DNA from 3 places in the Leptolyngbya sp. AN02str genome. Region 1 is predicted to be linked to each of the others. Evidence: predicted binding sites of a transcription regulator. Region 1 holds the regulator's gene; each other region holds the start of a gene.
The links. The regulator NtcA, encoded in region 1, controls nitrogen genes in cyanobacteria. The targets are predictions, from matches to a motif close to TTTGTANNNNNNNNTACAAA.
Positions count from the first base shown of each region.

Region 2: a site for NtcA is predicted at 9,144-9,163, ahead of pirA (arginine synthesis PII-interacting regulator PirA). Genes of this name have one in related genera too.
Region 3: a site for NtcA is predicted at 8,093-8,112, ahead of ACQ4M4_RS22855 (BMP family ABC transporter substrate-binding protein). Genes of this name have one in related genera too.

Region 1 is NZ_JBNXVR010000002.1:249,586-260,010, forward strand. Features, by position in the region: gene ACQ4M4_RS02830 (cation diffusion facilitator family transporter) at 1-305, opposite strand, end outside; gene ACQ4M4_RS02835 (resolvase) at 423-845, opposite strand; gene ACQ4M4_RS02840 (DUF3084 domain-containing protein) at 882-2,276, opposite strand; gene ntcA (global nitrogen regulator NtcA) at 2,542-3,213, opposite strand; gene fabI (enoyl-ACP reductase FabI) at 3,655-4,431, shown strand; gene hisB (imidazoleglycerol-phosphate dehydratase HisB) at 4,668-5,315, shown strand; gene ACQ4M4_RS02860 (nuclease-related domain-containing protein) at 5,549-6,250, opposite strand; gene ACQ4M4_RS02865 (radical SAM protein) at 6,567-7,445, shown strand; gene ACQ4M4_RS02870 (MBL fold metallo-hydrolase) at 8,197-8,895, shown strand; gene ACQ4M4_RS02875 (SulP family inorganic anion transporter) at 9,129-10,425, opposite strand, start outside.
Region 2 is NZ_JBNXVR010000039.1:10,280-20,704, forward strand. Features, by position in the region: gene ACQ4M4_RS22290 (PAS domain S-box protein) at 1-2,395, shown strand, start outside; gene ACQ4M4_RS22295 (response regulator) at 2,425-2,853, shown strand; gene ACQ4M4_RS22300 (universal stress protein) at 3,218-3,742, shown strand; gene ACQ4M4_RS22305 (Acg family FMN-binding oxidoreductase) at 3,739-4,827, shown strand; gene ACQ4M4_RS22310 (universal stress protein) at 4,950-5,480, shown strand; gene ACQ4M4_RS22315 (CHAT domain-containing tetratricopeptide repeat protein) at 5,677-8,427, opposite strand; gene pirA (arginine synthesis PII-interacting regulator PirA) at 8,919-9,083, opposite strand; gene cobO (cob(I)yrinic acid a,c-diamide adenosyltransferase) at 9,221-9,901, opposite strand; gene ACQ4M4_RS22330 (hypothetical protein) at 10,012-10,278, opposite strand.
Region 3 is NZ_JBNXVR010000041.1:5,459-15,883, reverse strand. Features, by position in the region: gene ACQ4M4_RS22890 (ABC transporter permease) at 1-696, opposite strand, end outside; gene ACQ4M4_RS22885 (ABC transporter ATP-binding protein) at 693-1,484, opposite strand; gene ACQ4M4_RS22880 (ABC transporter substrate-binding protein) at 1,551-2,585, opposite strand; gene biuH (biuret amidohydrolase) at 2,591-3,277, opposite strand; gene ACQ4M4_RS22870 (formamidase) at 3,277-4,308, opposite strand; gene ACQ4M4_RS22865 (ABC transporter permease) at 4,376-5,314, opposite strand; gene ACQ4M4_RS22860 (ABC transporter permease) at 5,400-6,509, opposite strand; gene ACQ4M4_RS22855 (BMP family ABC transporter substrate-binding protein) at 6,634-7,815, opposite strand; gene ACQ4M4_RS22850 (hypothetical protein) at 8,235-10,425, shown strand, end outside.

The DNA.
Region 1 (10,425 bases):
ACCGCACTCTTCAAAATCTCGAAGCAAGCAATCCCCAAAAAAACCGCAATCCCCAACGCACCGAGCGCTTCAAACTTTTGATGGCCGTAGGGATGATCGCGATCGGGCTCAGGATTCGACAGTCCACTCGTGACCAATCCCAGCACATTATTCGCGCTATCGGTAACACTATGCAGCGCATCGGCCAGCACACTCAGCGACCCCGTTAGCGTGCCCACCATCACCTTAATGCCCATCACCACAATGTTGAGCACCAGAGTTAGCACCAGCACCCGTTGGACTTGTGCCCGATGATCTTTTTGCATGCCCAATCACCCACTGCGAAATCCAATTGCTAGGACTATAGCAGTCGGGTTAGGGAGATAGGAGATCCACCTAATCCCAACGAATCTCAAATCTAAGAATCCAAACTCCCAAACGGCTTACCCTGCATCAGTAAGGCGCTGTAAATACCGCTCAATCAGCAGGATGGCGACAATATCATCAATAGGGCGAGGGATGGTGCGCAGCTTTTGTGGAATCAGGGCTTGCAAGCCCTTAGGAGGAAACATCTGCCAATAGCGATCGCGTGCTTCCAACGTACTGTAGCGCTCGTCAACCAGAACCACCCGCAACGGTTCGGGCAGCTCGCTCTCAAGGCGAGTTTTCCAGAGCTTGGCCGTCGTTTGGTCGCCCATCACCAACAGCGAAATGGGGAACTGTTGACGAAGTTGAGAAATTCGAGCGATCGCCAACGTCGAAGGCACCACCTCATAAAACAGCAATTGGCGATCCAACCCCATCACCGCGAGGCCACACTTTAGCCGACCGGGATCAAACCCTAAAATGGCTGGTTGATCTGTCATTCGTTGACCTGTCACACTTCCTCTTCAACCACTGGCTTAAGGTTGCAGCAAACTTTCCGTTTCGGCTGTGCTGAACAGTACACGATCCCCACTGACAGCCAGCAGATCTAGCTGAGCAGGGCCAGCGGTATAAATGGGCTCCATCGCCACCGCTTGAATGCTAACAGGCTGATTGTAGACCCGAATCTGTCGAAAGAAGTTGACCACCGTTTCAGTGCGGCCATCGGCAATCTGCACCACCTCAGCCAGCAGCCCCAACTGGCGTAGGCGGAACTGCGCCGTACCAATGAGCAAGTTGAACTGCTCAACCAACGCTTCATCCGTAAGCCGTCGGGGATCAGCCGTTGCAGAAGCCACCACCTCACCAGTCCGCAGCAGCAGCTCATTGGGAGCCGCCGCCACAAAAACCTGAATGCAGTCCTCGCCTGATAGCACGCAGGGTTCGCCCACTACATAGTTGCCAGCCGACAGAATTCGCACCACATACTCACGCCCGTTTTGCAATTGCTCCACCAATTGCTCCACCTGGGCATTCGTGACCTGAATGACCTGCCCCTCAACAGCATTCATACCAGGCCGCACCCGCTGGGCTGCAAACCGATTGGCCTCAACCAAAAGCTGAATCACCGCTTGGGGTGCTGCCGCCGGAGTCACAACTCGCACGACCCCCGAAGACAAGGTTTGATTGCGCAAAAGGGCGACACTGCCCTGCCGCAAACCCTGAAATTCCCGTTCCAGCACTTGCACTTCTTGCGTAAGGTACTGCTGCTGCGCTTCTAGCTCTCGAAGTTGGGCTTCGCGCTCCGCAATGCGGCGATCGCGCTCCGCAATTTCCTCTTCTCGCTGCAAAATTTGCTGCTGGCGATCGGCCTGCAATTGTCGAATTTCTTCGCGCAGTGAGTTGGCCTGACCCGATACATTACGCAGCACCGCTTGCGCCTGACGGTAGCTGGTTTCAATTTGCTGTAACTGCGATTGGGTGCTACCGAGTTGGTCTTCAGTCACGCGCAACTGACCTTCAATCCGATCCCGCTGCACATTCGCCTCATCTAGCCGACGGTTAATGCTCGACAGCCGCCGCTGAGCCTCTTGCTGCTCATCCAGTGCAACATCAAGCTCGCGCTGAATGGTTTCCCGTTCACCCTGCGCCTCCCCTAGCTCAATTCGAGCATTGGCCAGATCATCTTGAATGCTCTCTAGCTCAAACACCCCAGTACGCAAGCGATCATCAATTGCAAACAAAATGCCAAACGTGACCGCAGAAATCAAAATCCCGGTCATGATCGTGATTAAGGTGGCAGTTTGCCGGGGACGCAGCCGAAACAAGCTCAGCCGTGCTTTACCAACTCGCATTCCCAGGCGATCGCCAACGGTTGCAATCACCCCTCCCAACACCAAAATCGCCAAAATTAAGACCAGCCCTGTGGTCATCGTCAGCTACGCAGAACTCAGATACAGCCTACTGCATTCTGATAAGAGATTTCAGGAAACGCGCAAACTCTTGCCACACCATTCAACCTGCGGCCCGCGTCGTCTTACTGTCAATCTCCTACCATCAAGCAGCCTCACCCCTAGAAATTGAGTCTCCTCCATTTCCAGTGTGACATTTACGGATCAGCCTATGAGCCAAAATTTGCGAAAAATGAGGATTTTCAGCTTTTTTGCCATCTCACCCATTCATTTAGCCAACCGCGCCCTACGTAAACTGCTGACTTAGCGCAACCGGGTTGTAAACCGTGATCTTCTTTTTGTGAATGGAAATCATATTGTCCGTTCGCAGGTCGCCCAGCAACCGTGTCACCGTCACCCGAGTCGAGCCAATCGCCTCAGCGATCGCTTGATGAGACAGCTTCAGGTCGATCATAATGCCATCCGACGTGGGCACCCCAAAGTCACGACACAAAATCAGCAAAAAGCTCACCAGCCGCGATCCCATATCCCGATGGGCCAACGTTTCAATCATCATCTCAGTTTGCAAAATGCGCGATGACAGACCCTTCAGCATCAACATGCTCAAGTCGGGATTATCCTTCAGCGCCTTTTCCACCTGCTCAATCGGAATCGACAGCAGCTCTACCGGAGTAAACGCCACCGCATGGTAAAAGCGATCGGCCCGTTGCCCTGTAATGAGCGACAGCACCCCAAACACACTGTTCTCTCGCAGCAGCGCCACCGTAATTTCTTCGCCCGCCTCGTACACCCGCGACAGCTTCACCGCTCCCTTCAGCAAAAAGTAAACCCGTTCCGCAGGGTCGCCCGGAAAGAAAATGGTTTTGCCTCGTTCAAACGCCTCCACCATTGGCGGAAACACGCCACCGCTCAACTGTCGGAAAACATCTGCCAACGGCTTATCTTGTGTCGCCACCATACCCCTCGCCTTCTCGGACCCTGTGAGAGTAGTCTTTTTATTAACCAGAAATCAGCCTACGCTTAAGAACAACTACACCATCGAATTGTGCCTAAGTGAGGAAATTTTGACTTTAGAACACTTAAACTAACTTTAGAAGAGTTTTTTGTATCCGATACTACACTTGATTCCTTCAGGAAGCCTGCATGAATACCAGATTTAGCGAAATCGCTCTTGACAAGAGATGCTGCAGACCGTTTTGTGGGCTTTGTCTATCAGGGTATAGCAAGCTACGGTAAATGCGTCATCTTTCGAGATTAGGGTTAGCGGATCGTGGCATTCCAATTCTCATCCAACCACATGAACTGCCACCCAACCCCTACTTTTAGATCCCCTTTTTCAGTATTCTTAATTCGCTGGCACATCTAAAAGCCCAAAAAAATTCATACCCTCCTAACGCCAATGCTGAATTTAACTGGAAAAAATGCCCTCGTTACCGGAATTGCCAACAATCGCTCCATCGCTTGGGGCATTGCACAGCAGCTTCAGGCGGCCGGTGCCAACCTGGGCATTACCTACCTGCCCGACGACAAAGGCAAGATGGAGAAAAAGGTTGCCGATTTGGTTGAACCGTTGCAGCCCAGCCTATTCTTGCCGTTGGATGTGCAAAACGATGGGCAGGTCGAGAGCACCTTTAATACCGTGCGCGACAAGTGGGGCAAGGTTGATATCCTGATTCACTGTTTGGCCTTTGCCAATCGCGATGATTTGAGTGGCGACTTTAGTAACGTATCGCGCGAAGGCTTTGATCTCGCGCTAAATGTCAGCGCTTATTCACTGGTGCAGCTCGCACGTGCAGCCAAGCCGCTCATGACCGAGGGCGGCTCTATTGTGACGCTTACGTACTTGGGTGGGGTGCGGGTGGTGCCCAACTACAATGTAATGGGCGTTGCTAAAGCGGCATTGGAAATGAATGTGCGCTATCTAGCCGCAGAAATGGGGCCAATCAATGTTCGGGTGAATGGAATTTCGGCTGGCCCGATTCGGACGCTAGCCTCCTCTGCTGTGGGTGGCATTCTAGACATGATTCATCATGTGGAAGAGGTGGCACCGTTGCGCCGTACGGTAACGCAAACAGAAGTGGGCAATGCGGCAGCGTTTCTGTGTAGCGATTTGTCGAGCGGCATCACAGGTCAAATTCTATATGTGGATGCGGGCTACGAAATTATGGGCATGTAGGCCTGCCCTGAAGAGGGGGATACAGGGCGCGCGCTGTATCCCTCACGCACACCTTTCATGCACAACCTCGTCATGCACAAACTGCCATAATAGATAGAGCAAATTGGGTTTGATGGTTGGCTCAGCCAAGTGCTCAATGACTGAGTTCTTTTCTTGGGTCAATTGGTTGAGCGAGTCTGCACGTTGATCCCTTGCTTGTTTCTTGTTGACGTCCTCTGTTGCGAAATCCCAGTCTTATGCAAACCCGCGATCCCATCACAACACCGACCGCTTCCGACGTTCCTGTTGTTTCGACAGGTCGCACAGCATCGGTCAGTCGCAAAACCAAAGAGACCGACGTTCAGGTGAGCCTCAACTTAGATGGGCAGGGGCAGTGTCGTGCAGAAACGGGAGTTCCTTTTTTGGATCACATGCTGGATCAGATTTCCTCGCATGGATTGATTGATCTTGATGTGCATGCAACCGGAGACATCCACATCGATGACCACCACACCAACGAAGACGTGGGCATTACGCTCGGTATGGCTTTGGCAAAAGCCGTGGGCGATCGCAAAGGCATTACCCGATTTGGGCACTTTGTCGCTCCACTCGATGAAGCATTGGTGCAAGTCTCCCTGGATTTTTCAGGCCGTCCCCATCTCAGCTATGGGTTGCAAATTCCGACGCAGCGAGTTGGTACCTACGACACTCAGCTCGTGCGTGAGTTCTTTGTCGCTGTGGTCAACCACGCGCAAATTACTCTCCATATTCGCCAGCTCGACGGTATCAACTCCCACCACATTATTGAAGCAACCTTCAAAGCATTTGCACGGGCAATGCGCATGGCGCTCGAAATTGATCCTCGACGAACCAATACCATCCCCAGTTCTAAAGGGGTGCTGTAGCCAATATCTGCTGGGTTCCGCCTCGCCCGTTTTGGCAACGCACGCGCAATCAATCAACTTCGGCTGATCTAAGCCTGACGTTGGAGAGAAAGCCAAAGGCTGTTTGAGATCTCCAGAGCAGAGTATCCAACAGCCTTTGGTTACCAACATTGATGAAGGGCCATCGTTCGCTTGGCGCTCACGAAATGCGTTGGAAAAATGTTGGCGCTTTTTCTGACCAGGATCTGGTCGCTTTAACCCAAACTTTTCAACAAAGGGATCAGTCTTGCTTTTTCTACCACGTAAACGCCGCGCAACTTTCCAGAGGGAATAGTCACTGTTGCGTCTGAAAAAGCAATCATTGGCGTGACAAACTTTTGTCGCTTTTGCTGTTTAATCCGGAGTGCTTGTTTCATCGCCTGTTCTAAAAAGTCTTTTTCAAACGGCTGCTTGTTTTGCCCGATGTAGCGGTAGAGCTGCTCCCCATCGGTTGTCACTTTTCCACGGTGGGATTTGACATCGATGGTGTAGGTATTGCCTTTGGGCGATGTACACACTACATCAACATCGCCCAGGCCACGCAGCTGTCGTCCATACTCAATTTCCCAGCCCAACGCTTCCAAACCCTCCAGTGTTTTGGCGATTTCTTCCTCACCTTTGGCACCTTGGTCAGCATGGTTAGCCCGCTTCCACAAATACAATCCTTTCCAGACGAGACTGGCCGCTGATACCAGCATCAAAAGGCCAAAGAGAAGCTTGAGCTGTGGTGCGATTAGGGGCTGTTGAGTGGCGGTTGTCAGTTGAAGTGAGGTTGCCAAGTTTTCAAACAATCGTAAAAGGACAAGTGGAACAACGAGCACGGCACCAGCCGCAACAAAGCTTTGAATCGCGCGGACGCGGCGACGCATGGCCATGGTGCGAATATTCTGCCCAGCTTGCCGTTTTCCTCGTCTCATTGCTTTATCCCTGGTGTGTGCCATCGCGGCTACAATTCCTGTTCTATTTAGGATAGGAGCATTCGATCGGTACAGGAACGGCAAATTTACGATTCTATTTTTGTATCCCTATCTATGGCGATCGCTTACCAGGAGGGGTATCACTCATCCATTCAAGCCATCCTTGCATTACTATATAGTTATCGAAAATCCAAAATATTGACCACTCTGTGACACCAGTTCGGGATCTATTTCAATTCATGCTTCTCCCAATTTTGTAGAAGCGCGGCGATCGCGTTTAACCTCAAATTTTCTTCCATTTTGTGGAAGCCCAACCATGGCGCAATCTATCACGCAATATCAGCCCAAGCTTAAATCAAGTACACATACATTAAGTACACCTACCCCAACGACATCTACCCCAACTCCATTCACATCCGTATATGGCCCTGTATCATCCTGGCGATTCGGTCAATCATTAGGCATTGATCCCATTGGTCATCACTCTACTTGTTCGTTTCGTTGTGCGTATTGCCAACTTGGCAAAATTGAGCAAGTTCAAACTACGAGGCAAGTTTTTGTATCAACTCGGCATATTGAGCAAGATTTACAAACCTTTGCTCCCTGGGATGTGGATGTGGTCACCCTTAGTGGCAGCGGCGAGCCAACCCTAGCCCTAAACTTGGGCGAAATCATCACCCTGGCCAAAACAGTCACCGCAAAACCGATCGCAGTGTTAACGAATGGAACGCTCCTGCACGATGCCACTGTGCGGGCAGAACTGGCGATCGCCCATGAGGTTGCCGTTAAGCTAGATGCGATCGGGCCTGTCCGGTTTCAGCGCGTCAATCGGCCTGCACCCGGCATGACCCTGGAGCAAATTCTGCAGGGAATCCAACAGTTTCGCCAGGAGTATACAGGCAGGCTGGCCATTCAAACTATGCTGCTATCCCCCTGGAGCGTCGCAGAGCAAGATACCTACATCACCTTTGTGCAGCATCTTCAACCCGACGAAATTCAGCTGAATACACCGACTCGCCCCAAACCTGTGCAACACGAAATGGATGCCCGAGGGAATCATGCTGCTGGCGATCGCCCCTATACCGTCCACCATCTCAAGCCTTTAAGCGAATCGGTTTTGCAACCCATGAGCGATCGCATTCATCGCGCAACAGGCATCCCCGTGCGCCATCCCAAACAGTTGCTCACCCAGTAGATCGACTGCGTAGCTCCTCCGCAACGCAGACTTGTTGGAAGCATGAATCGCTGCACGGTAGAGGCTTACAACGATCCATGCGTCTAGCAACCCATTCCACAGAGCCCCCCAACCTGCCCTCCCGAACCTCCCGTACCGTTCTTTCTGAATACACTGAAGTGCCCATATTTGCAGCCTCGTCGTGTCTGCAAATATGGGTGTTTTGGCAACGCCGCACCGCCTGCCAAAATACCCTTAACCAAAACCTATGCTCCCCTGGCTCTCGATGCACGAATTCGCAATTGCCTACTTTGACCGCCCTATTCAACCTGACAGGACTTACGCAAGCCCACTAAATCTGGTGTGTTGGTGTTGTGGGTAGGGCGCTTGGCACCCTACCCACAACACCAATGCGTAAGTCCAACTGAGTTTTGGATAAGCTGAAGCGCCCATTTTTGCGTGCGCGACGGGCAAACCTCAGAAAAGCTCCTAACCGAAACTGACGTTATTCAAGCCAGAAATTGTCAAAGCAGACTCGTCTTTCAAACTTGTTCCCAATCAGCTGGGTGCTTGCGGTAACTCAAGAAACCTGAAACCCACTCCTCATTAAATAACCATGTGGTAATATAACAAGTAAAGGTAACGAGGCTTTTCTCTCTCTCTCTGCTGGCGTTGGCCTTCATCTTCACTCTCCGGAAACCGCCCGCCAGCCTCTTCAAACCCATACACAACACTTCTTATCCATTCACAACCTCTAGCAGGAGAACGCACTATGCTATTTCGCCAGCTCTTCGACGAAGCAACCTGGACTTACACCTACCTCATCGCTGACCCGGAAACCAACGAAGCAATTTTGGTCGATCCGGTTGCCGAGCAAGTAGAGCGCGATTTGCGAATTCTGCAAGAGTTGGGGCTAACCCTACGCTATTGCCTCGAAACCCATATCCACGCTGACCACATTACTGGAAGCGGCAAGCTCCGCGAAATCACCGGATGCCAAAGCATTGTTCCTGCCAATGCAAAGGCAGCATGTGCCGATCGCTTTATTCAGGATGGGGAACAGGTGCAAATGGGCTCTGTACATATTGAGGCGATCGCCACCCTTGGGCATACCGACAGCCACATGGCCTACCTCATCAATGGAACTCACGTTCTCACAGGCGATTCGCTCTTCATTCGGGGTTGTGGCCGCACCGACTTTCAGAGTGGAGATTCGGGTGCCATGTTCGATTCGGTAACCGAGCGATTGTTCACCCTGCCAGATGACACACTCGTTTATCCAGGGCATGATTACAAAGGCGAAACCGTCTCTACGATTGGCGAAGAGAAGCAATGGAACCCGCGCTTTGCAGGGCACAACCGCGATAGCTTTATCGATTTGATGAGTAACTTGAAGTTGCCCAATCCCAAAAAGATTATGGAAGCAGTGCCCGCCAACGAGCGCTGCGGCAAAGTTGCCGTTTCTGCATAGTTCAGGCTTTCCAATGATTTAGACGCTCACCTAATCCTTTAATCCGTCCCTCTCGCGTGCTGATCCACACGAGAGGGTTTTTTATGAGCAACGTGGACGTTCCTTCGAGGGGAAACATCAGCGAGGATTCAATTCCCAGCAGCATTACAAGAAGCGATCGCAGCTTGAATTACTAGCCATCCATCAAAGCTATCTATCAGAGCAGAAAATTTCGTACCTGGAACTCACATCACCTAAATGCCAGCCAACTCGCGCATGGCTTGATCGGTGGATAGGAAGAAGTGATCTGGGCCGAGGTAATTCACAAAGCCAATGTGCTTCAGCTTATCCATCACGGGACCCTTCACTTCTGAAAAATAAAACTGAATGCCCAAACTCCGAAAATCTGCAATTAGGCTTTCCAACAGCTCTAAGGCGCTGGCATCAATGACATTAATCGCGCTACACACCAATACAATTTTTTTCACCTCTGGACGATCGGCGATCGCATGGGTCAAATAACTCTCCAAATACTTGGCATTGGCGAAATACAGGCTTTCATCTACTCGGACCGCCAGCACATGGGGATTCGTTTTTACCGAGTAGCGCAGCTCATTTCGAAAATGCTCTGATTCGCCTAGGCGACCCACGATTGCAATGTGGGGTTTACTTGTGCGCCATAAATGCAGCGACAGAGCAATCAGCGCCCCCAGCATAATGCCCTTTTCCACCCCCAGCGAGAGTACCGCCGCAAACGTAGCAATCCAGGCGATCGCATCTGCCTTGTCGTACGTCCACATGCGCTTTAGGGTGGCAAAATCCACCAGCTTATACACCGCAGTGATAATAATGGCCGCCAAACTTGCCTGGGGCAAAAAGTAAAACAACGGCGTTAAAAACAGAACGGTGACGGCAATCAGCAGTCCGGTAATGATGGAGGCAAGGCCTGTGTTTGCGCCTGCCGCAAAGTTCACCACCGAGCGGCTCAACCCACCCGTGACCGGGTAGCCTCCCAAGAATGAGGCTCCCAGGTTCGACACCCCAAAGGCAATCAATTCTTGATTGGCATCAATTTTTTCTCGGCGTTTGCTGGCTAGGGCTTGGCCTCCAGCAAAGCCTTCCATATAGCCTACAAGCGCGATCGCCAGTGCCGGCGGCAGCAGCGATCGCAGCATTGCACCATTCAGCACAGACCAATGAATTGCGGGCAAACCAGATGGAATACTGCCCACCACCCTAACTGCCGCCACCTGATCTAAACCCAACGCCCACACCAACCCAGTCCCCACTATAAGAACCAGCAGAGGTGCGCTTTTAGAGACTGGAAGAATCTTTTGGTCGCTCCACCCCAATCGCTTTAATTGGTAAACCAGTGGATTGTTGAAATATAGCAAAATCACAATACTGAGGATGCCAATCATAAATGTTATTCCATTCATACTCGGCAAGGCGCGAATCAGATTGGATAACAGTACAAAGAATGATTCGGTGGATGGAATGGTTAAGCCAAATAAGTGTTTGATTTGGCTAAAGGCGATGATGATCGCCGCC
Region 2 (10,425 bases), on a different contig from region 1:
GCCCCAAGTGCAGCCCGATTTGCTCATTCTCGATATTGAAATGCCTCACCTGAGCGGAATTGAGCTGTGTCAAACCCTGCGGGATGATGAACTGTGGGGTGGTTTGCCCATGATGGTGCTCACAGCCCATACCGATGCCAACACCGTAAACCGCGTGTTTGCGGCTGGGGCCGATGATTTTGTAAGCAAGCCAATTGTTGGATCAGAGTTTGTCACCAGGGTGGTGCATCGGCTAGAGAGAATCCGCTTGCTGAAGCGGTTTGTGACTCCTGCTCGGCTTGAATCCAGTGCATCTGCCGTGGCGGAAGAGGTGGAGCCAACAGAAACGAAGCGATCGCTCCTGGCAAGCGCATCATTTCATGCACTGACCCAGAGTATTCACCAAAACGCCATCGTACTCGTCGATGCCGACGGGCTCACGCTGAGTTGGAATGTGGGGGCCGAGAACCTGTTGGGCTACACTGCATACGAAGTTCTGCATCACCCCTTGCCTCGTCTTTATCTCCAAACCGATGTTGTCCAACAGCAATTTCTGCACGACCTGCACACGGCGATCGAAACTGGGCACTCTACCGGAATTCGACAATGCATTCGCAAAGATGGCACGTCAGTCTGGGCCGAAGTCACCATTTCTCCGGTTGATATCGCTGAATCGACATCATCGACAAGTCCGCAGGGATTGATTTACATCCTTCGAGATGCCACAGAACAAAAACAAGAACAAGAAGTTGAGCTTCGTAATCGAGGCGAGTTAGAAGTTCGCATTGCAGAACGAACGGCAGAATTGGTCAGCATCAACGTACGGCTACAAAAAGAACTCGATGAACGCAAACGGGCACAAGATGCTCTGAATGTATCGCAAGCGCGGATGTCTGGAATTTTGGATATTGCGGATGACGCAATCATCTCAGTTGATGCCCACCAAACGATCACATTGTTTAATCAGGGAGCTGAAAAGATCTTTGGATACAGTGCGGAAGAAATTATTGGGCAGCCGCTAGATGTATTGCTGCCGCAGCGCTACGTTCGGGTGCACCAGCAGCATGTGGGTGAATTTGGCCAATCGCACCAGCACGCTCGAAAAATGGGCGATCGCCGCGAAATTTTTGGGCAACGAAAGGATGGCAGCGAGTTTCCAGCCGAAGCCTCAATTTCTAAACTAGAGCACGGCAACGATACCGTTTACACCGTGATTCTGCGAGACATTACTCAGCGAAAACAAGCCGAAGATGCGCTTGCCTATTTAAGCCATCAAAACGCGCTGATTCTCAATTCGGTTGGGGAAGGAATTTGCGGATTTGATTTGCAAGGCGTGATGACATTTGTCAACCCAGCCGCTGCCGATTTGTTGGAATATTCGGTACAGGATTTGATTGGTCATTCAATTGAGCTGCTGTTGCCGCATCCTCATGGGACGAATGAAGATGTGACACAAAAATCTTTTATCTATTCATCGCTGCGTGATGGAACGATTCACCATGTCAAGCATGAACAGTTTCAACGTCGTGATGGCAGCCTATTTCCAGTGGAATATATTAGTACGCCGATTCAAGAGCAAGACGGTATTGTTGGTAGCGTCATCACCTTTAAAGACATTACCGAACGGCAGGTGATTGAACGCATGAAAAATGAGTTCATTTCGGTCGTTAGCCACGAATTGAGAACGCCACTCACCTCCATTCACGGTTCGTTAAGAATGTTGGCGAGCGGTCTGTTGGATAAAGATCCAAGTAGCAGCAAACGGCTGCTTGAAATTGCGGTCAATAGCACCGAACGCTTGGTAAGGCTCATCAACGATATTTTGGATGTGGAGCGCATTGAATCGGGCAGTGTGCGCATGGCCAAGCAAACCTGTGATGCGGCAGAGTTGGTTCAGCGTGCGATCGATGTGATGTCGCCGATGGCCAGAAAATTTGACGTGGAGCTGACCTCCCAAGCAAAGTCTTATCCGCTGTGGGCAGATCCAGATCGCATCATTCAAACGCTGACCAATTTGGTGAGCAATGCTATCAAGTTTTCGCCAGCTGGCAGCGCTGTGCATGTTTCGACCCAGCTCGATTCAAGTGGTGAGCTGGTTCCCATCGTTGCGGAATCAACTCAAGCACCCATGCTGTTGTTTTCGGTTCGTGATCAGGGGCGCGGAATTCCGTCGGATAAGCTGGAGACGATTTTTGAGCGCTTTCAACAGGTTGATGCATCCGATTCTCGCAATCACGATGGCACGGGCTTGGGGTTGGCAATTTGTCGCAATATTGTGCAGCAGCATGGCGGCAAGATTTGGGTGGAGAGTGAATTTGGGGCGGGCAGCACGTTTTGGTTTACGATTCCGATTGAGTCGCCGGAGATGAACTGTGGCGATCGCCCCATAGAGTCATCGTCCGACTTGAATCCCTAAAGCCCCCGTTCGACGCGGTTTGTTCCCGCATGACTATCTCGAACGTTCCCTTGCAGCAGGTCATGAAGCAGCAGGTCATGAAAAAAATATTGGTTATCGACAACGAAGTCTACATTCAAGAAATTGCTCAGATTTGCCTGCAAACAACAGCCGGGTGGCACGTGGTGACTGCGGGCTCAGGCCAGGAGGGGCTAAAACAGGCCAAGCTAGAGCAGCCCGATGCAATTTTATTGGATGTGATGATGCCGGATATGGATGGCATTATGACGTTTCAATCCTTGCAAGAGCAGCCAGAAACCAAGTCGATTCCGGTTGTGCTCCTCACGGCTAAGGTGCAAGCGTCGGATTTGCAACGCTACACGCGCTTGGGCATTCAAGGGGCGATCGCCAAACCCTTTGATCCGCTCACTCTGGCATTTCAACTGGCAGCGTTGCTGGGCTGGCAGGCTCAGCCTTAACAGTTGTCCTCACAAGTTCTTCATATTTGAGATCTAGATTAAACCTAGAGCGAACGTCAGAGCCGTATTCCTAGCTGCTCTATGATCACCCCGCTAGCCAAACGGCGATCCCTCCAATCTCTCGCCAAACAGAACCTTTCCATGCCGCCACACTGAACTATTCGCTTGGCTTAAATCCATGAGCTACGGGGACGTTGGCTGTGATTTTGGTGGTTGGTTGATGGCGATCGCACCAGAATCTCAAGCTTTAGCGCGTCGTTTGCCAGCTCTAGCTGCTGCGGTCGCGCAGTGAAGCTTCCGTAGCTCCATCATTTGACCCATACCCTATGGCCATTGACCTGATGCCACTAGTGAGGATGACATTATGTTCAGAAAAATCTTAGTTCCACTGGATCACACGCCGTTAAGTGACCAAGTGTTTGAACATGCTCTGAACTTAGCCAAAGCAACCAACGCCACGCTGATGTTGCTCCATGTTTTTTCTCCCGAAGACGACGAAGCGATTCCTCTGAATTCGGCCTTGTCTTACCCAGAGCTGCGTGAAGAAGTGGTGCACCGCTATCTACAGCACCGCACCCAATTTGAAGAAGAAAGCCTCAAAACGCTGCAAGCGCTAACGAAGCAAGCCAATGAGTCAGGGGTGGTTGCCGAGTTTACCCAAACGGCGGGCTCTCCCGAACAGCGCATTTGTGCCTTGGCCCGTACCTGGAATGCCGATCTCATTGTCCTAGGGCGTCGAGGCCGAACAGGTCTAAATGAATTGATTTTGGGCAGTGTTAGCAACTATGTGGTGCACCACGCACCTTGTTCAGTGCTGACTGTACAGCATGTGAACTTACCCGCCGCAGAACCCACAACCCAGCAAACCACCGTTGGGGTGACGATATGAACGACATCGCCCACCCGTTGCTTCAGCAGGATGCGTTGCCCATTGCCCCGTTGTGCGAGCAGCTCAAGTTTATGTTGGGGTATGTGGTGATGGCACCCTCTAGCCACAATACGCAACCCTGGATCTTTCAGCTGACGCAAACTGGGGTTGACCTGTACGCCGATCGCAAGCGATCGCTGCCCATCGTTGATCCTCAAGATCGATCGCTGATCATGAGCTGTGGTGCCGCGTTGATGAATTTGCGAATTGTGCTACAGCATTTTGGCTTTACAGCACGAGTGCGGCTACTGCCCACAGCGGATCAACCAGACTTGCTCGCCCAAATTCAGATTATCCATCACAATCCCGGTCGCCCATCTCCAGTCAATGAGCTGTTTGCGGCAATTCCCCACCGCCACATGAACCGGGGAGCCTACGAACCAACCCAAATTCCAGCGAGTATTCTCAGCAATTTGCAAACCGCAGCTCAACAGGAAGGCGCATGGCTGCATTGGATTACCAATGGGCAGCGGGCCACGGTTGCCGAACTCATTGCCGAGGGCGATCGCCAGCAAATGAAACTTCCGGCTTTTCGGCATGAACTGGCCAAATGGATGATTCCTAACACCAGCCAGCGGCGAGATGGGATGCCAGGTTCTGTTCACGGCATGGGGAACTGGGTTTCGTTGGTGGGGCCATTGGTCATTCGCCAGTTTGATTTGGGCAATTCTCAAGCCCATAAAGATTATCAACTGGCGCTGGAAGCTCCGGCCCTGGCGGTGATAGCCACGGCATTTGATACGCCTTATGACTGGCTGATTGCGGGCCAAGCCCTGGAACATGTGCTGTTACAGGCTTGGGCTGCTGGAGTTGATGCAGCATTACTGAACCAACCCATCGAGGTTCCCAGCCTGCGCGATCGCCTGCGATCGTCCATTTTGCTAAGCGGAACTCCTCAACTGTTGCTGCGGTTGGGCTATGGCGGCGCAACAGCTACCACACCCCGTCGTTGGGATGCAGAGGTAGTACGCGAGCCAATGCCCAGCGTAGAGGGTGCGATCCCCACTGATGTCATTGATCAGTTCGAAGATTCAACCTCGGAGTAACTCCTTCATTGGCACTGTTACGTCATACCTACTTGCGGCAAACATCGTGCTTATTCGGGATTTTTAACGTTGTTTCGCGTCCACGTTAGGATTGCGTGTTCCATCCTCTAGAGGAGCTTGTTATGTTTACAAAACTCTTGGTTGCACTGGATGACTCGATGATGAGCCGTTTGGTTTTTCAAGAAGCCCTGGAACTTGCAAAACTATTTCATGCTTCGCTTCATTTGCTGCATGTGCTGACAATGCAAGATCAGGTGGGTTACACCATGCCGGCTGAGATTGGCTTCTATTCCCCTATCGTGACGGATGAGCTGATCAAACGACAGCAAGAACTCTGGCAACAGCAAGAGCAAGAGGGCCAGCAACGATTGCGATCGCTCCAAGCAGAAGCTGTTGAAGCGGGTGTGCTGACCACAGCCATGCAAGCGGTGGGTGACCCAGGACGACAAATCTGCCAGCAAGCGATTGAACAAGACGTTGGACTAATTGTGATTGGCCGACGCGGTCGATCGGGTTTGGGTGAGCTGCTCATGGGCAGCGTGAGCAACTATGTGATGCACCACGCTCATTGTTCGGTGTTGGTGGTTCAAGGTGAGGAACTCTCCACCCGTTCCACCCCCACTTCAGAACAATCCGTTGAGCTGTTGAACTAGCGATATTTTGAGATTGTCTTTTGGTGTGAGGAGCTGATCATGAGTGGTCAAGACAAATAGCAGAAGTTATGTTCCTGTCTGGCAAAGCAGGAATGACTTCTGCTGGGCTCAAGCGATCGCAAGTTTGTAAAAACAGGCGATCGCTTTTTGGGGAGCCTCTAGACCCAATGGCTGACGTATGCATCAAGCCCATGGGCTAATCTGCGGCACCCAACAGGGTAAATGCGGCCCAATCTCGCGAACTGGGATACTGTTGCATGGTTGTGAGCATCGCCTGCCGTAGGGCTTGAGCCTTGTTGGGGGTGTGCTGCAAATGTTGGTACAGCGCTGTCATGAGCGTTGCAGTTGACTCATCGGGCACCGCCCACAACGACACAATTACACTCGGCGCACCAGCCGATAGAAACGAGCGCGACAGTCCCACAACTCCGTCGCCGGTAATGCGGCCGCGGCCCGTATCGCAGGCGCTCAGCACCACCAGCGATGCCTGCTCCAGCGACAGTTCCAAAATTTCGTTGGCTGTGAGCAACCCGTCGGATGTGGCCGTTGGAGTGAGGGCAAGTGCGCCCGGAATGCCCAATCCGCCCAGGTCATCCAGCAATCCGTGGGTCGCTAAATGGATGATTTCAGCCGTTTTGAGGCGATCGCGTACTCGGTCTTCGGTTGCGGCAGCTCCAATCATCGCTTCTGTATCAAGCAAATCTGCGATCGCCCTGGCTTCTGATTCGGCATAGGGCAGGAGTCCCAACGGTTGAGGTGGTTCTCCCACACTCGGCATGATGGGGTTGCCCACAATGAGCGAACGAGTGGTATCAAATGCATCTCCAGTGTGAGCCTGAGCCTCTGAGCGCGATCGCGCCAACCCCAGCACTTGAATGCCAGGAGCCGTACGAATCGTGTGACGCTCAATCACATAGGTGCCATCTGCGGCTTGAAGTGCGGCAAACGGCACTAGAAACAACGTGCTTTGGGGAATGAATACCACTTCCTCCGTCGGAGAAGTGGGGAGCAGATCGGCAATGGGAGCGATAAGTATCTCATGCAGATTGTGCAATTTGCGGCTAAGTCGTCGCTGCTCACTCGGCTGGGGAGCCGATGGGGACGAGACCGCACGAACAGGATCAACACGGCTAGTGGTGATGGCGGATCGGGTGTCTGACACTAATGCATTCCAGGTGCCGTTGGGATTTGCCCCTCGGCCTAGGGCTGCAGCAACCCGGGTTTCTTCTGCAACTTCGGTAATGGACTCTTCCACATTGGCTAATGTGGTTGTGCGAAAGTGGACTGTGCCGTTGGGCTGTATCACCCAAATGGCCAGCTCGGTGCTGCTTAAAATGGAATACTCAACGAGTGTGGCCGCTTCTCGACGGGCGATCGCCTGCATATCTTCTATCGCCAGCGGTTCGGTTTGAAACCGTTCTGCGGCTTGGGCCGACAGCCGTTGGGCTACCAACTCCACAAATGCGCGCGATCGACTCCGTTCCGAAATTTCCAACGCTTCATCAAACCGCTTGAGTTCGATCAACACTCGCTGGAGTGTCCGGTACGTGTTGGCTTGGGTTTCAAACAATGAGATTTGATCTGCATCGCTCAAACCCGGACGTAACGAATCCCAAATGGCGATTGCCTGCTGCAAGGGAGCAACTGCGGCTTCAGGCCGTCCCAGGTCAAAGAGTGTTATCCCCAGATTGGACAACGCTTTGCCCTCACCTGCGCGATCGCCCACATCTTGCAGAATCGCGATCGCATCTTCGTAGGTGGCGATGGCACGCTCGTCGTCCTGGGTTTGGTCATACACAATGGCCAATGCGCCCAGCGTGTAGCCTTCATTGCTGCGTTTGCCTAACTGCCGCGAAATTTCGAGGCTTTGAGTATAGTAGGCTGTGGCGGTTGGATAGGCTTGCTGGGCTGCATATACGTTGCCCAACGAGTGCAGCAGATCGCCTTCTAGACTGCGATCGCTCAACTGCCGAGCCAGCCCTAGCCCTTCGTTCAGTGCGGTCACGGCCCGCTCAAATCGATTGGTGTTGGAATATACGATGCCCAAATTGCCTAGCGTTTGCGCTTTCATTCGGCGATCGCCCAAGTTGTTGGCCATCTCCAAACTTTGGGTAAAATAGACCTCAGCTCGTGTGCGATCGCCAATCAAGCTTGCCACCACCCCCAACCGTTGCAGCACTCCGGCTTCACCCACACGGTTTTGGACTTGTCGCATAAGCGCTAGGGTCGATTCGTAATGGCTCAATGCGGCCGGATAGCTACCCTGATCGGTGTAGGTATTGCCCAAATTTCCGAGTGCGTTGGCCTCGCCCACGACTTCGCCCAAGCTACGGGCTAATGCTGCCGCCTGCTGCAATTGGGCGATCGCTGCTTCGTATTGCCCCTGAATGCGGTACACAATTCCCAATTGATTGAGAACGCTGTACTCACTCGATGCATCATTGGAGGCGCGGGTTATCGGAAGCGCCATCTCTAAGTGGGCGATCGCCCGTTCATAGTCTCCCAAATTGGTGGCGACATAGCCCAGGTTAATGAGCGCAAAACTCTGACCCCGAGCATCATTCAGCTCCCGAGCAATCTCAAAACTTTGTTGAAATAATGCCAGTGCCTGCTCGTCATTGCCCTGAGCTTCGGCAATGGCGGCCAAATTGCCCAACACGCGTCCTTCGCCCACCCGATTTCCAGCTTGGCGATACAGTTGCAGCGCTCGCTGCCACGACTCTTGGGCGGCTTGCCACTGCCGCTGCTGAAACTGAGCTGCCCCCTGCCCCAGCAACCGCTCAGCTTCGGCACTGGCATTGCTAGATGACTGAGCGGGCTGCACTGCGATCACCTCAGCCGATAGTCCAGGCGCGATCGCCCACCCACTCTGGCTCAAAACCAGGGTCATAACCGCGACACGGCTCACCTTCTGCCACCACATTCGCATCACCTGTGTTGTGCTCATTCTATGTAACCAAACCTTGGGACAACTATCGCGATCGCCAGCATGGCTTGCATCAATCCGTTTTGGCACCCTTGGCTCAGCAAGAAGCCTCAAACGTATAGGACTTACGCACGTCATCCGAAAACCTGGGGGTGACTGATGGTTGGAGCGCTTACCGCTCCAACCATCAGTCACCTGCGTTAGTCCTGACATAAAACCACCACTTGTTACTCGCTCGCGATCGGGACATCAGTTTCGGTGAATGTCTTTTCACAAGATTGCGCACCGTGTAACCTTTGGAAAGACAATTTTTTCGGGCGCATTGCGTCAAAAGAATGGGCATTTTGGCTTATCCAGAACTGACGCTCGATAAAAACGCTGATTTCAGCTTTCCCTAACTGGTCGCCTCTTCATCGCTCACCGCCCAAAAAGATTCCCAAAAACGAAAAGAGGACGCCGTTAGGAGTCCTCTTTTCACGCTTCGATGGCGTTTTACATCGGTGTTTCTTGATCTATCCAAGATATTCCGACTCTTCTTCTAGCTTGCGCAGCAGATCCATATCACCTCTCGATTTGGCGGACTCCATCCGGCGCTGAAGATTCATGCGCAGGTTCTCACGATGGGTCCAGGAGGTTTCTTTCATTACGTCGCGGCGAGACTTGTTGGTTCTAAACATAGTTGAAAGCGGCACACATGCATCGAGTTTTCTACTATCAGAATATCACTTTGCCCAGTATTTGTATCCATTGCTACGGAAATTCACACTACAGGGTGATAGAGGTTCTACCTTGTGCGCTACCCTGGGCCAACACGCTAAAACTCAATACCAGGCTGCGCTTTTACCCCCTGCTCTCGAAATGGATGCTTGATCAGCGTCATTTCGGTCACCAGATCGGCTCGTTCGATCAGGGGTTTTGGGGCTCCTCGTCCGGTGAGTACCACATGGGTATCATCCGGCTTTTGCTCTAGCCCTGCCAACACGGCTTCTACAGATAAATAGCCCAACTTTAAAGCAACATTGGCTTCATCGAGCAAAATCATTTGCAGATCAGGCTGCTGAATTAATGCCAATGCTTGATCCCAAGCTTCGTGCGCTTTTTGAATATCGCGATCGCGATCTTGTGTTTCCCAGGTAAAGCCTTCGCCCATCGCGTAGAACTCGAGTTGGGGCGGATTGCCATTTTGGCTGGTCGTCCATGGAGACAGAGCCGCTTTTTCGGCAGGTTCCCAGGCACCTTTAATGAATTGCACGATCGCCACGCGATACCCATGCCCCAGCGATCGCAGCACCATTCCCAGTGCTGCGGTGGTTTTGCCCTTGCCATTGCCCGTATTGACGATCACAAGGCCCTTTTCGCGCGATCGCTCAGCCAACCTCTGCTCTTGCACCTCTTTACGGCGCTTCATCTTTTGCTTGTACTGTTCGTCGCTTAGGGTGGCGGTTGCCTCGTCATTTAGCCGAGTAGCTTCTTGGTCAATCTCAGATGTTGTCATGTGGTCTCTTGCCGTGATGGATGAGGTGAATTGGTTAGGAACGTGGATGATGCAATTCAATCTGGCTTAGGCGCAAATTTAACGAATGATGCCGCGTCAAATCACAGAGCCTAGCCACCTACCGTTTGGTTGATGGTGCCATGGGCATCATCAACCTGCCCACCCACTATCGTAACAACGGAGTAACCCGTCAAATTCCGTTCTTGTGCTCTAGCTTGGTTCTCCGAACGTGACCTGTGAATCAATGCCCTCGGCAACAAAGTCAGGCCGATTGCGTCTATGGTTCTTATGGTTCGGTCGAGCATTTCGTTATCAATCAGGCCAATTCGGGCGATCGCCCAATGGCCAAACTTCAGCATCCGTTTGGGCAAATTCACCCGAAGGCAACAAAACGCTGGCAGAACGAATCAATAGGGAAAACTGAGACCTGAGTTTGGTAATCAGTTGAGCAGAATCAGGCTAAACTTTGAGCACGTGAGATACCATGTGCAACAACGAGGACAGACAGGCAGTTTCAAGAGAGC
Region 3 (10,425 bases), on a different contig from region 1:
CAGCACTTGCTGAGCATCGATAATACGCTTTCCTAAACCATGCTCTGTACCGATAAACATTTCTGCAACGATGACGATCACTAGGGCGATGCTGATGCCGCTCCGTAGACCAATGAAGGTTTGTGGCATGCTTTCCCACAGCAGCACATCCTTGAAAGTTTGCCACTGATTGGCTCCCATTACCTTTGCAGCTAGGATGCGCGATCGCTTTGCATTAATCACGCCATACGCGCTGTTGAACAGAACCACCAACAGCGCGCTGAATCCTGCAATGATGACCTTGGAACCATCGGTGACCCCAAAGAACAGAATGAACATGGGAATGAGGGCACTGGCAGGCGTTGAACGAAAAAAGTCAATCAAAAACTCAACGCTGCGGTATACCCGCTCGGAACTGCCCAGCGCCACCCCCAACGGCACCCCAATTACTGCGGCCATGACAAATGCTTGAAAGGTTCTGAGAATGGTTGCGCCAAAATCAACAGGCATGCTGCCGCTCAGGGTAGCAGACACTAATTGGGATAGCGTTGCGAACGGCGTGGGCAACAACACCGGATTCACCCAGCCCGAAACAGCAATGAACCACCATGCAACAAAGAGTAAAACAACGCCCAACAGGGGCAGCAATCGATCGAGCCAAACTTGAAAGGGGGAACCAAACGAGAGAGCGGGCGATCGCCCAGGTTGTGTGATCATTTGCGCATCTCCTCCCGAAAGATATCCAAACAGTGTCGGCTCACCTGCACAAATTCGGGGGATGACAGAGTATCCGGCGTGCGGGGCCGAGGCGCATTGAACGGCACCCTAGAGACTAAATGAGTGGGTCGTTTGCTCAGGAGCAAGATGGTGTCGGCTAAGTACACCGCCTCTTCCAGGTTGTGCACCACCATCAGCATTGGCAGGTTTGCTGCCATAAAAATTTCCTGGAGTTTATCGCGCACAAACAGCGTAGTTTCAAAATCTAGCGCCGAAAAGGGTTCATCCAAAAACAGTACTTCTGGGTCAGCCACCAATGCCCGCAAAATGGAAATCATTTGCTGCTGTCCACCCGAAAAGCTGTAGGGGTAGCGCTTCAGATCCAGCCGAATGTTGAAGGTTTCGATCAGTTGCTCAACGCGATCGCGACAGTCTCGATCGCTCATGCCCTTTACCTTGAGCGGATAGGCAATGTTATCAAACGCGCTCCTCCAGGGAAAGAGGGAATCGCGGTAATTCTGGAACACATAGCCAATGCGCGATCGCCGCATTGGCTTGCCATTGATCAGAATCGTGCCCCGATCAAAGGGAATCAGCCCGCTAATCATGTTGATCAACGTTGACTTGCCGCATCCATTTGGCCCAAAAATGGACACGAACTGGTGATTTGGCAACGTTAGATCAAAGTCTTCATACAGCACCTGTCCGCCAAACGACTTGCACAAGCCTTGGATTTGAACACAGGCGTCTGGTGGCGCGATCTGGGTTTGGGCATTCACCTCAACCATAGAACCTCTAGAGAAACCACAACTGGCAACCATCACACTCATCCGTAACCAAAGGTGCAAAGCCCCCTAGGTCGTCGGTTGAAAGATCAGAGGAGCAACATCCACGGTTTTGGCAAACACGCCAGACTCTGTCATGAAGTCGAAAAAGGCCTGGAAGTATTCCACATCCTGCGGCGTGAACTCGTCGTACATGGTGTAACCCACCAACGGCACTTTCTCGACCAAATCGCCCTCGATCGCCGTATAGCCCACCAAGTATTGGCGCGTTTCGTCGGGATTGGTGCGAATATCGGCGATCGCCCGTCGGTACGCTTCCGCGTAAGTCTTAGCCGCTTCGGGGTAGGTTTCAATAAATTGAGTGCTGAGGGTTGCCGACCCCCCAAACCACGGCGCTTTGGAATCGCCCAAGATATAAGTGGACACCACGCCATTTTCCAAAATGCGGGTCAGGCCCTTCATCTCCCCTACAGTGCCCGTAGGCTCTAAGGTGTAGGCCGCGTCAATCTGGCCCGATTCCAAGGCAGCCACATGCTGGCGAATTTCGAGTTGCTGCACTTCCACCCCTTCAATGCCGTTTTTCTTTAGTACGGCTTCGGCAATCACTTTGTTCTGGGCACCGGGGCCGCTGGCAACCCGCTTTCCTTTCAAGTCAGCAATGGATTGAATCGGGCTATTCTTCGCCACAATGAACTGTTCCAGCTTCAGATCCACATTGCTGGGATTCGATGCCAGGATCTTGAACAGGCCAGGGGAGGCAATCTCTGCCAAACCTAATGCCCCTGAAGCGGTGCCATTTCCCGACCCCTGCAACCGTCCTGAAATAATGCCTTCGGCCACCTGCTGCGCAGAGGCAAACTTTACCGCCTCAACATCCAATCCCGCCTCTTTGAAGTAGCCTCTTTCCACGCCTAAAAAGAGGGGCAAGCCAGCCGCTACTGGCCAAAAGCCAATCGAAATTTTGCCCGGATCGGCTCCGCCAGAACCCGATGATGTCACACCGGATTGGGTGGTGTCACCCGCTGGACTCACGCAACCGTGGAGTGCAGTGGCGATCGCAGCTCCTGCTCCAAATTCTAGAAACCGACGACGGCGAATGTTCATGAGCTTTACCCCTGAGAAATGGCTTCAATAAAGGCTTGAGAATCGGCAACCGCACCAAACACACCGCCCTGCATTTTCACCATCTTGAGAGCCGCTAAATGGTTGCCATAGTCGGTGGCTCCGGTACAGTCAGACAGTAGTAGGCATTCATAACCGCGATCGTTGGCATCGCGCATGGTGGTATGCACACACACATCAGTGGTAATGCCCGCCAGCACAATGTTCTGAATGCCCTTTTGTTTCAAAATCAGATCCAGATCGGTGGCGTAGAACGATCCTTTGCCGGGTTTATCAATCACCGCTTCACCCGGCATGGGAGCCAATTCTGGAATGATTTCCCAACCCGGTTCTCCCCGCACCAAAATTTTGCCGCACGGCCCCGGATCGCCAATGCCAGCCCCTATTTGGCGCGATCGCCAGCGCTTGTTATCCGGCAAATCTGCGAGATCAGGTCGATGCCCCTCTCGCGTGTGCATCACATGGTAGCCCTCGGCCCGCGCCACCGATAGCACCTTAGAAATGGGCTCAATCGGTGCCTGAGTTAAGGAAAGGTCATACCCCATGCGATCGACATAGCCACCGTTACCGCAGAAATCCGTCTGCATATCGATCACCAGCACGACCGTATTTTGGGGCCGCAGGTCGCCATTGTAGGGATAGGGATAGGGATCAGACTCCACAAATCGTCCCATTACGCACCTCCTGCGGTAGGGATATCGGTCAACTGTTCGTGGCCACGATACAGACGGGTCGGAGCCGGAAATCCACAAGACGTGCCGTCTTGATGAACGACCTCATCCTCCCAAGGCAGGCGATAGTTGCCCGCTACCATGTCTTGCATATAGGTGTAGGGGCAATCCTGGGCACCGCCTTTGACCGCCACGTAGCCCCGGTGGCCAAATTGATAAATGTTATTCTCCACACCCCACTGCTTGCGAGCTTCGCGCACCAGATCAGGCCGCAGTTCCGCCGTGATAATTTCATCGGGTCGATGGCTACCCATCACTAGGGGCGCACCGTCAAAGTTGACAAACATGCCCTCACCCATGGAATCAAAGGTGCCATCGCTGCCGCACATACACACCGACGCCGTGTAGATCAGGTTGCAGAAGGCATTGGCCTGGTTGGTAATTTGCCAGCTGTGGCGAATAGGAGCGGTATAGCCCGCCGTACGAATCATAATATCGGCTCCCTTGTAGGCGCACTCCCGCGCCATTTCGGGGAACATGCCGTCATGGCAAATAATCAGCGCCAACTTACTGCCATTGGGGCCATCGCACACCGGAATCCCCAAATTTCCCGGTTCCCAAGGTTCTACGGGCACCCAGGGATGCAGCTTGCGGTAGTACAGCCGCAGCTCGCCCTGATCATCCAAAATGATGCCGCTGTTGTAGGGATTGCCGTCGGGGTTGTATTCCATGATGGAGAAGCAACCCCAAATTTTGTTATCGCGGCAGGCTCGGCTAAACGCCGCCACCTCTGGCCCATCCAACCGACACATGATTTCGGGGTTGGTGTCCATCGATAGGCCATGGAGTGAATATTCGGGGAACACGACCAGATCCATGCTGGACATGTTGCGGCGCGCTTTGGCCACCATGTCGCAAATACGCTGGGTTTGTGCCGCCAGGTCATCGGGAGTCACCACGTTCGGCAGTTGTAGCTGCACCAATCCCAGCACAACACCATTTGGAGATTTGTTTAAGCCACCCAATCCAGACATTGTTCTCAACCCTTCCAACGTTTTCTTTCGAACTTCACGTGCTTGATGACTCAAGTGCTTGGCGTGTCTAAGCCCTACCCTGGCTGTCGGTTCCCAAAGCCCCCGGCGCACCCAGGAGCGATCGCTTGGGTGAGCAGGTAACAATCATGATGAACAGCGTCAACACATAGGGTGCCGCGTTGAACAGGTAGTAGCCTTCGCGAATGCCGACCGATTGCAGGGCTGGCCCAAGAGCTTGTGCGCCACCAAACAGTAGCGAAGCCCACAAACAGGCGATCGGGTTCCACCGGGCAAAAATTACTAGGGCCACCGCCATCAGGCCTTGACCGCTGGAAATGCGCTCAGTCCAGACGCCGGGATAGTAGAGCGACAGGGCCGCACCGCCGATGCCTGCCAAAAAGCTGCCCGCCATGATGCTGAGTATGCGCACCTTAAATATGGAGACGCCCATGGCACGAGCCGCTTCGGGGCTATCGCCCACTGCCCGCACAAACAAACCCCAGCGAGTCGAGCGGAAGAACCACTGCATCAACGGGGCGATCGCCAATCCCAACAAAAACAAAGGACTAATTTGCAACGCGGCCTGTACCGCCGGAGCCATACCGCTAGAGGCCAGGTTGATGGTAGGCAATTGCGGGGCCGAGGGCTGAATAAACGGCTTGCCCAAAAAGAAGGCAATGCCACTGCCAAAGATGATCATGGCAATCCCGACAGCCACATCATTGACCCGAGGTTGTTGGGAAAGCCAGCCGTGGATTGCGCCCAACACGGCCCCGGCCAACCCCGCCGCCAATACGCCAAACCAGGGAGAACCGGTCAGGTAAGAGACCGCGTAGGCGCTCATCGCGCCCAGCAGTAGCGTCCCTTCCAATCCCAGGTTGATCTTGCCACTTTTCTCCGTCAGGCATTCGCCCAAACTAACAAACAGGAACGGGGTTCCCCCCCGCATGGTTCCTGCGGCGATCGCCAGCGGTACACCCCACCAGCCTAATGCTTCTGTAGCCATAACCCGCTCCACAACAGTTCAGAAGACCAAAACAGCAACCAAGGACACCAATTGTTTTCTCTTTTCAGATGCTCTAGCCCATTCCCTAGCCCATTGCCACAGGCTCTTGGCCCGGACTGGGCGGCGGCGAAGATGAGGTCGTCACCACGGGCTTTTCCTTAAAGAGGGCAAACTTGCCATAGAGCGAATCGCTAAACAGCACCACCAAAAACACCAGCCCCTCAAACACCAGCACGGTGGCATCGGGCAATCCAAAGCTGCGCTGTAAAATGCCACCGCTGGCTAAAATGCCACCCACCAACAAGGAAATGAGAATGGCCGCTAGCGGGTTGTGATGCGCGGCAAACGCCACCATAATGCCGCCATAGCCGTAGCCCACATTCAGCGATTCGTTGGCTGCGCCTTGCACTGCAGCCACCTCCACCATGCCTGCCAAGCCCGCGCAAGATCCCGCCAAAAAGCACACAATCACCGTCAATTTGCCCACGGGTAAACCCGCCACCCGGGCAGCCCGAACGTTGCCACCCGCCACCCGGGCAGAAAAGCCAAAGGTCGTGCGCTGAATCAAGAAGTAGGCGATGACGCAGGCAATGACGCCGTATAGCAGCCCCCAATGCACCCGCGTGCCGGGAATGTTGCCTAGCATATTCACGTCTGCCAGGGGAAAGGTGGAAGGCTTATTGAGCGAGCTGGGATCTTTCATTGGCCCACCCACCAAATGGTTGAGTAGGGCGATCGCAATGTAATTCAGCAACAGGCTGCTAATGGTTTCGTTGACCGCTCGGTAGTGCCGCAGCCAACCCGCCGCACCAATCCAAATGCCACCCGCAATCATTCCAGCGATCGCCATTCCCACCTGTACCATCACAGGCGGCACCGCAGTGCCCAGCGTGAGCCCGGTCGCAACCGCTGCCAGACCGCCCACCACCAGCGCTCCCTCATTGCCAATAATCACCAAACCCAGCCGAGCAGGTAACGCCGTACAAAGGCCACTTAGCATCAGGGGAGCCGCCCGAATCAGGGTATTTTGAAACGTGCTCCACTTGCCAAAGCCCGCCTTCCAAATGGCTCCATATACTGCAAAAGGATTGGCACCCGACAGCGCACAAAACACGCCAAACAGCGCTAGCGCCGCAACCAAGGCCCCAAACGGAATGAGAAAGGATTCCAGTGTTCTACGCCACGAAGCCGACATATGAAGAACCTGTTGAGAATGTAAATGCGAATCTTGTGGGGAATCGTAAACGGATGCGATCGCACAGCCTGGATTGATGCCTCCAAGAACTGAGGCGATCGCCTATCCATTTACGCCATAGAACCTAGCTGCTGATAGAACCGATAACGCCTTCCACCAAGTAATCCATTTGCTCCAGCTTGGGATCGGTTTGCTTCAACGTTTCAGAGATTGCCACCTTGCCCGTGTTGTCTTTTGTACCAGCGGCATAAATCACCATACTGCCATCCATAAACTTGGCCATCGCCGTTTCTACCGCTTGCTTAGCCTCCGCCGATACCGCTGGCCCAAAGTCCGACAGCTTACAGAAGCCCTCCTTCAAGCCACCCCGCAGTACATGGGGAATGCCGCCATCCATCAAGGTTTTGCCTGCTTTGACATCACCTACAATTTGCGAATAAATATTGGTCCAATCCCACTCGGCTCCTGTGAGATAGCCCTTGGGGGCCAGCGCCGCCTGATTGGCGTGGTAGCCAGAGCAAAAAATGCCGCGCCGCTCTGCTGTTTCCATCACCACTTTGGGACTGTCCACATGGCAGGTAATCACATCAATTCCCTGGTCGGCCATGCTGTTCGCCGCTTCCGCTTCCTTAATCGGCTCGGCCCAGTTGCCCGTAAACACCACTTGCGTTGTGGCATCAGGGCGCACGCTGCGTGCCCCCAGCGTAAAGCCATTCATATTCCGCAGTACTTGAGGAATGGGCTTGGCTCCAATAAAACCCAGCTTGCCAGTTTTCGACGTAAGCGCTGCCACGATGCCAGCCAAATACTGCGCTTCGTCGATGTAGCCAAAATAGCTGCCCACGTTCTTGGGAGTTGTGCCTTCTTGGTACAAACCGCCGGCATGAAAGAACTGCACATCGGGATACTCTTCCGCCAGTTTGATGATGTGCGGGTCAAAGTAGCCAAACGATGTGGGGAACAAAGCTTTGGCTCCGTCAATATCGATCATGCTGCGCATCGATTCCGCAACAGCCGTGGTTTCAGGAACGTTGGCTTCTTCAACCAAGGTGACACCGCCCAACTGCTGCACCATACCTGCGGCACCTTCGGCGTGGGCCTGGTTATAGCCATAATCATCCTTTGGCCCTACGTAAATGAACCCAATGGTGACATCCTCGCCACTGGTTCCGCCACCTGTGGCAGCGCCATCCGATGCGGGACTACAGCCCGTGCCAAACTTGGCCGTTAATCCAAAGGCTGTTGTAGCCAACAGACCCCGAACGACCTGCCGCCGAGACAGATTTAGATAGCGTTTGCTGCTCATGGTGACTCCCTCGCAATATTCCCGTTCGTTATCAGTGGTGAAGTTGTCGTGACGTGTCGTTGTGATGCGTTGGCCATTGATGAACGTCAATCCTGTGTCGCTAACCAAGCCATAGCAAACCAATTGACGGCACCACTGAGCAGTGCCCCAACAGCGGCAGCTCAATGGTTTTAGCCAAATCGATGCGATTGAGTAAGAGCGTACCAGGATGGTTTGAATTTCGGGGTGTGAAAAGGTGCGAGAAAAGTTCGTAAAAGGTAACGGGGGGCGATCGCAAATTGTTATCTGCGTTACAAAGCAAGCTTTAGGAAGTTTGTAGGATACAGCTCTACTGCGCCGCCCCTACGCGCAAAAGCTATGAACACTCAACGTTTGATGCACCTACAAAGCCCAATTTCAAAAATGTTACTGTTGAACCTATGAACTCTAACGAGGCCTTGGCATTTGTTGAGGCTGTATTGAAACATGAGCGCCTGAGCAAGCTACAGCAGGTGGTGTTTCGCTATGCCTGGGAAGAGTGCGCCTATGGAGAAATTGCGCGTCGTTCTGGCTATGAGTTGGGCTACGTCAAGCAGGCTGGTGCTTCGCTGTGGCAAATGTTGTCCAAAGCCTTTGATGAAAAGGTGACGAAGCACAATGTTCGGCTGATTGTGCAACGCAACTGCGCCATGTGGACGGGCAATCGCTCTGTTGCATTGGAAACCGATGAACCCAATGCGATGGAACACTCGGTAGAGATGGAGTCTGTAGGGGTAGAACTGCAGCATCCTGCGATCGCCACTCCCACCGCCAATTCATCTCGCATTGCGACAGCGGAAGACTCTCCTCCTATCTTGCCCAAAACGGATTGGGGCGATGCCGTTGATGTGCCTGCGTTTTATGGCCGGACAGCCGAGTTGGAGCGCTTGGAGCAGTGGATTGTTGGGGATGTGAGCGACCCGACCGACGGGGAATCGCATGATCCCCACTGCCGCCTGGTTGGCATTTTTGGCATGGGTGGCATTGGCAAAACCACACTCTCAATTCGGCTGGCCCAACGCCTGTTGGCGCGATCGACTTCTAGCACACCGCCCATCGTTGGGGAGCACCCCATGACAGAGCCAACGGGTGCTGCCTTTGACGCTGTAATTTGGCGATCGCTCCGAAATGCGCCCCTGTTGCCAGAGCTTTTGCGGGATCTCATTCGGTTTTTAGCCGATGAGCGGCACCACGAACTGCCCAACTCGGTCGATGACATGCTGATGCTCTTGCTGGGCTGTTTGCGACGGCGGCGATGTCTGGTCATTCTCGACAACTGTGAAACGATTTTGCAGCAGGGAGACTGTGGCGGCGGCTACCTCCCGGGATACGAAAATTACGACAATTTGTGGCGTTGGGTTGGCGAACTGGCCCATCGCAGTACGGTTGTGCTCACCAGTCGCGAAAAGCCCAATCGGTTTGCCCTGCAAGAGGGAGAATCCTTACCCGTGCGATCGCTGCGATTAGCAGGGTTGCCCACCCACGCGGCTCAAGCCATGTTTACCCGCAAGGGACAGTTTGTGGCAACCGAGGGGGAATGGGATCAGCTCATTGACCACTATGCTGGTAATCCCCTGGCCCTCAAAATGGTAGCCCCCGTTATTCAAGAAGTATTTGATGGGCGAATCGGTGAGTTTTTGGGCTGTTTTGACGAAGGTAGCTCCGTTTTTGGCGACATTCAAGATTTGCTGAGCCAGCAAATTTGCCGCCTGTCTCCGTTAGAAGATCAGGTGATGAACTGGCTGGCGATCGCCCGCAAACCCCTCACCCTTTCGCAACTACGCGCCAATCTGGTACCCGCCGTTTCTCTGGGTCACTTGCTCGAAGCCATGACTGCGCTTGAGCATCGCTACTTAATTGAAAAGGCCATTCCCAAACCAGGCGAACGAACCCAAGCCTGCTTTACGCTGCAACCAACGGTGATGGAATATGTCACAGGACGCAGTATTGAGCGGGCTTGCCAGGATGTGCACCGATGGAAGGCTGATGCCGAACTGCCAGCGCTGGAGTTTTTGTCGTCCCATGCGCTCCTGCTGGCTCAGGCCAAAGACTACGTGCGCGACACTCAAATTCGGCTGCTGCTGAAACCCGTATGCGATCGCCTCATTCACGACGTTGGTCGAGAAGCCCTGATCCATCAGTTTCGCCACATGCTCAAAGCGATGCAGCAACACCAACGTCACAATCCCAGCTTTGACGATATTGGCTATGCCCCTGGCAACCTATTGAACCTACTGTGTGAAATGCAGATAGATTTGACCGGGTGGGATTTTTCTCATTTGCCTGTTTGGAATGCTTACCTACGCCGTACTCCATTGCGGAGGGTGAACTTGACCGGAGCCGATTTAGCCAAGTCGGTGTTTACCGAAACCTTTAGCCAGGTCCTGGCGATCGCCTTTAGTCCCGATGGCGAACTGTTGGCCACAGGCGATGTCAACCATGAGATTCATCTATGGCGGGTGGCCGATGGCACCCAACAGCTCGGCTTTCGGCTGGATGAAGGCTGGGTGTGGAGTGTGGCCTTTAGCCCCGATGGCCGATGGCTAGCCAGTAGCGCCAACCGGACAGTCAAACTGTGGGATGTGCAAACGG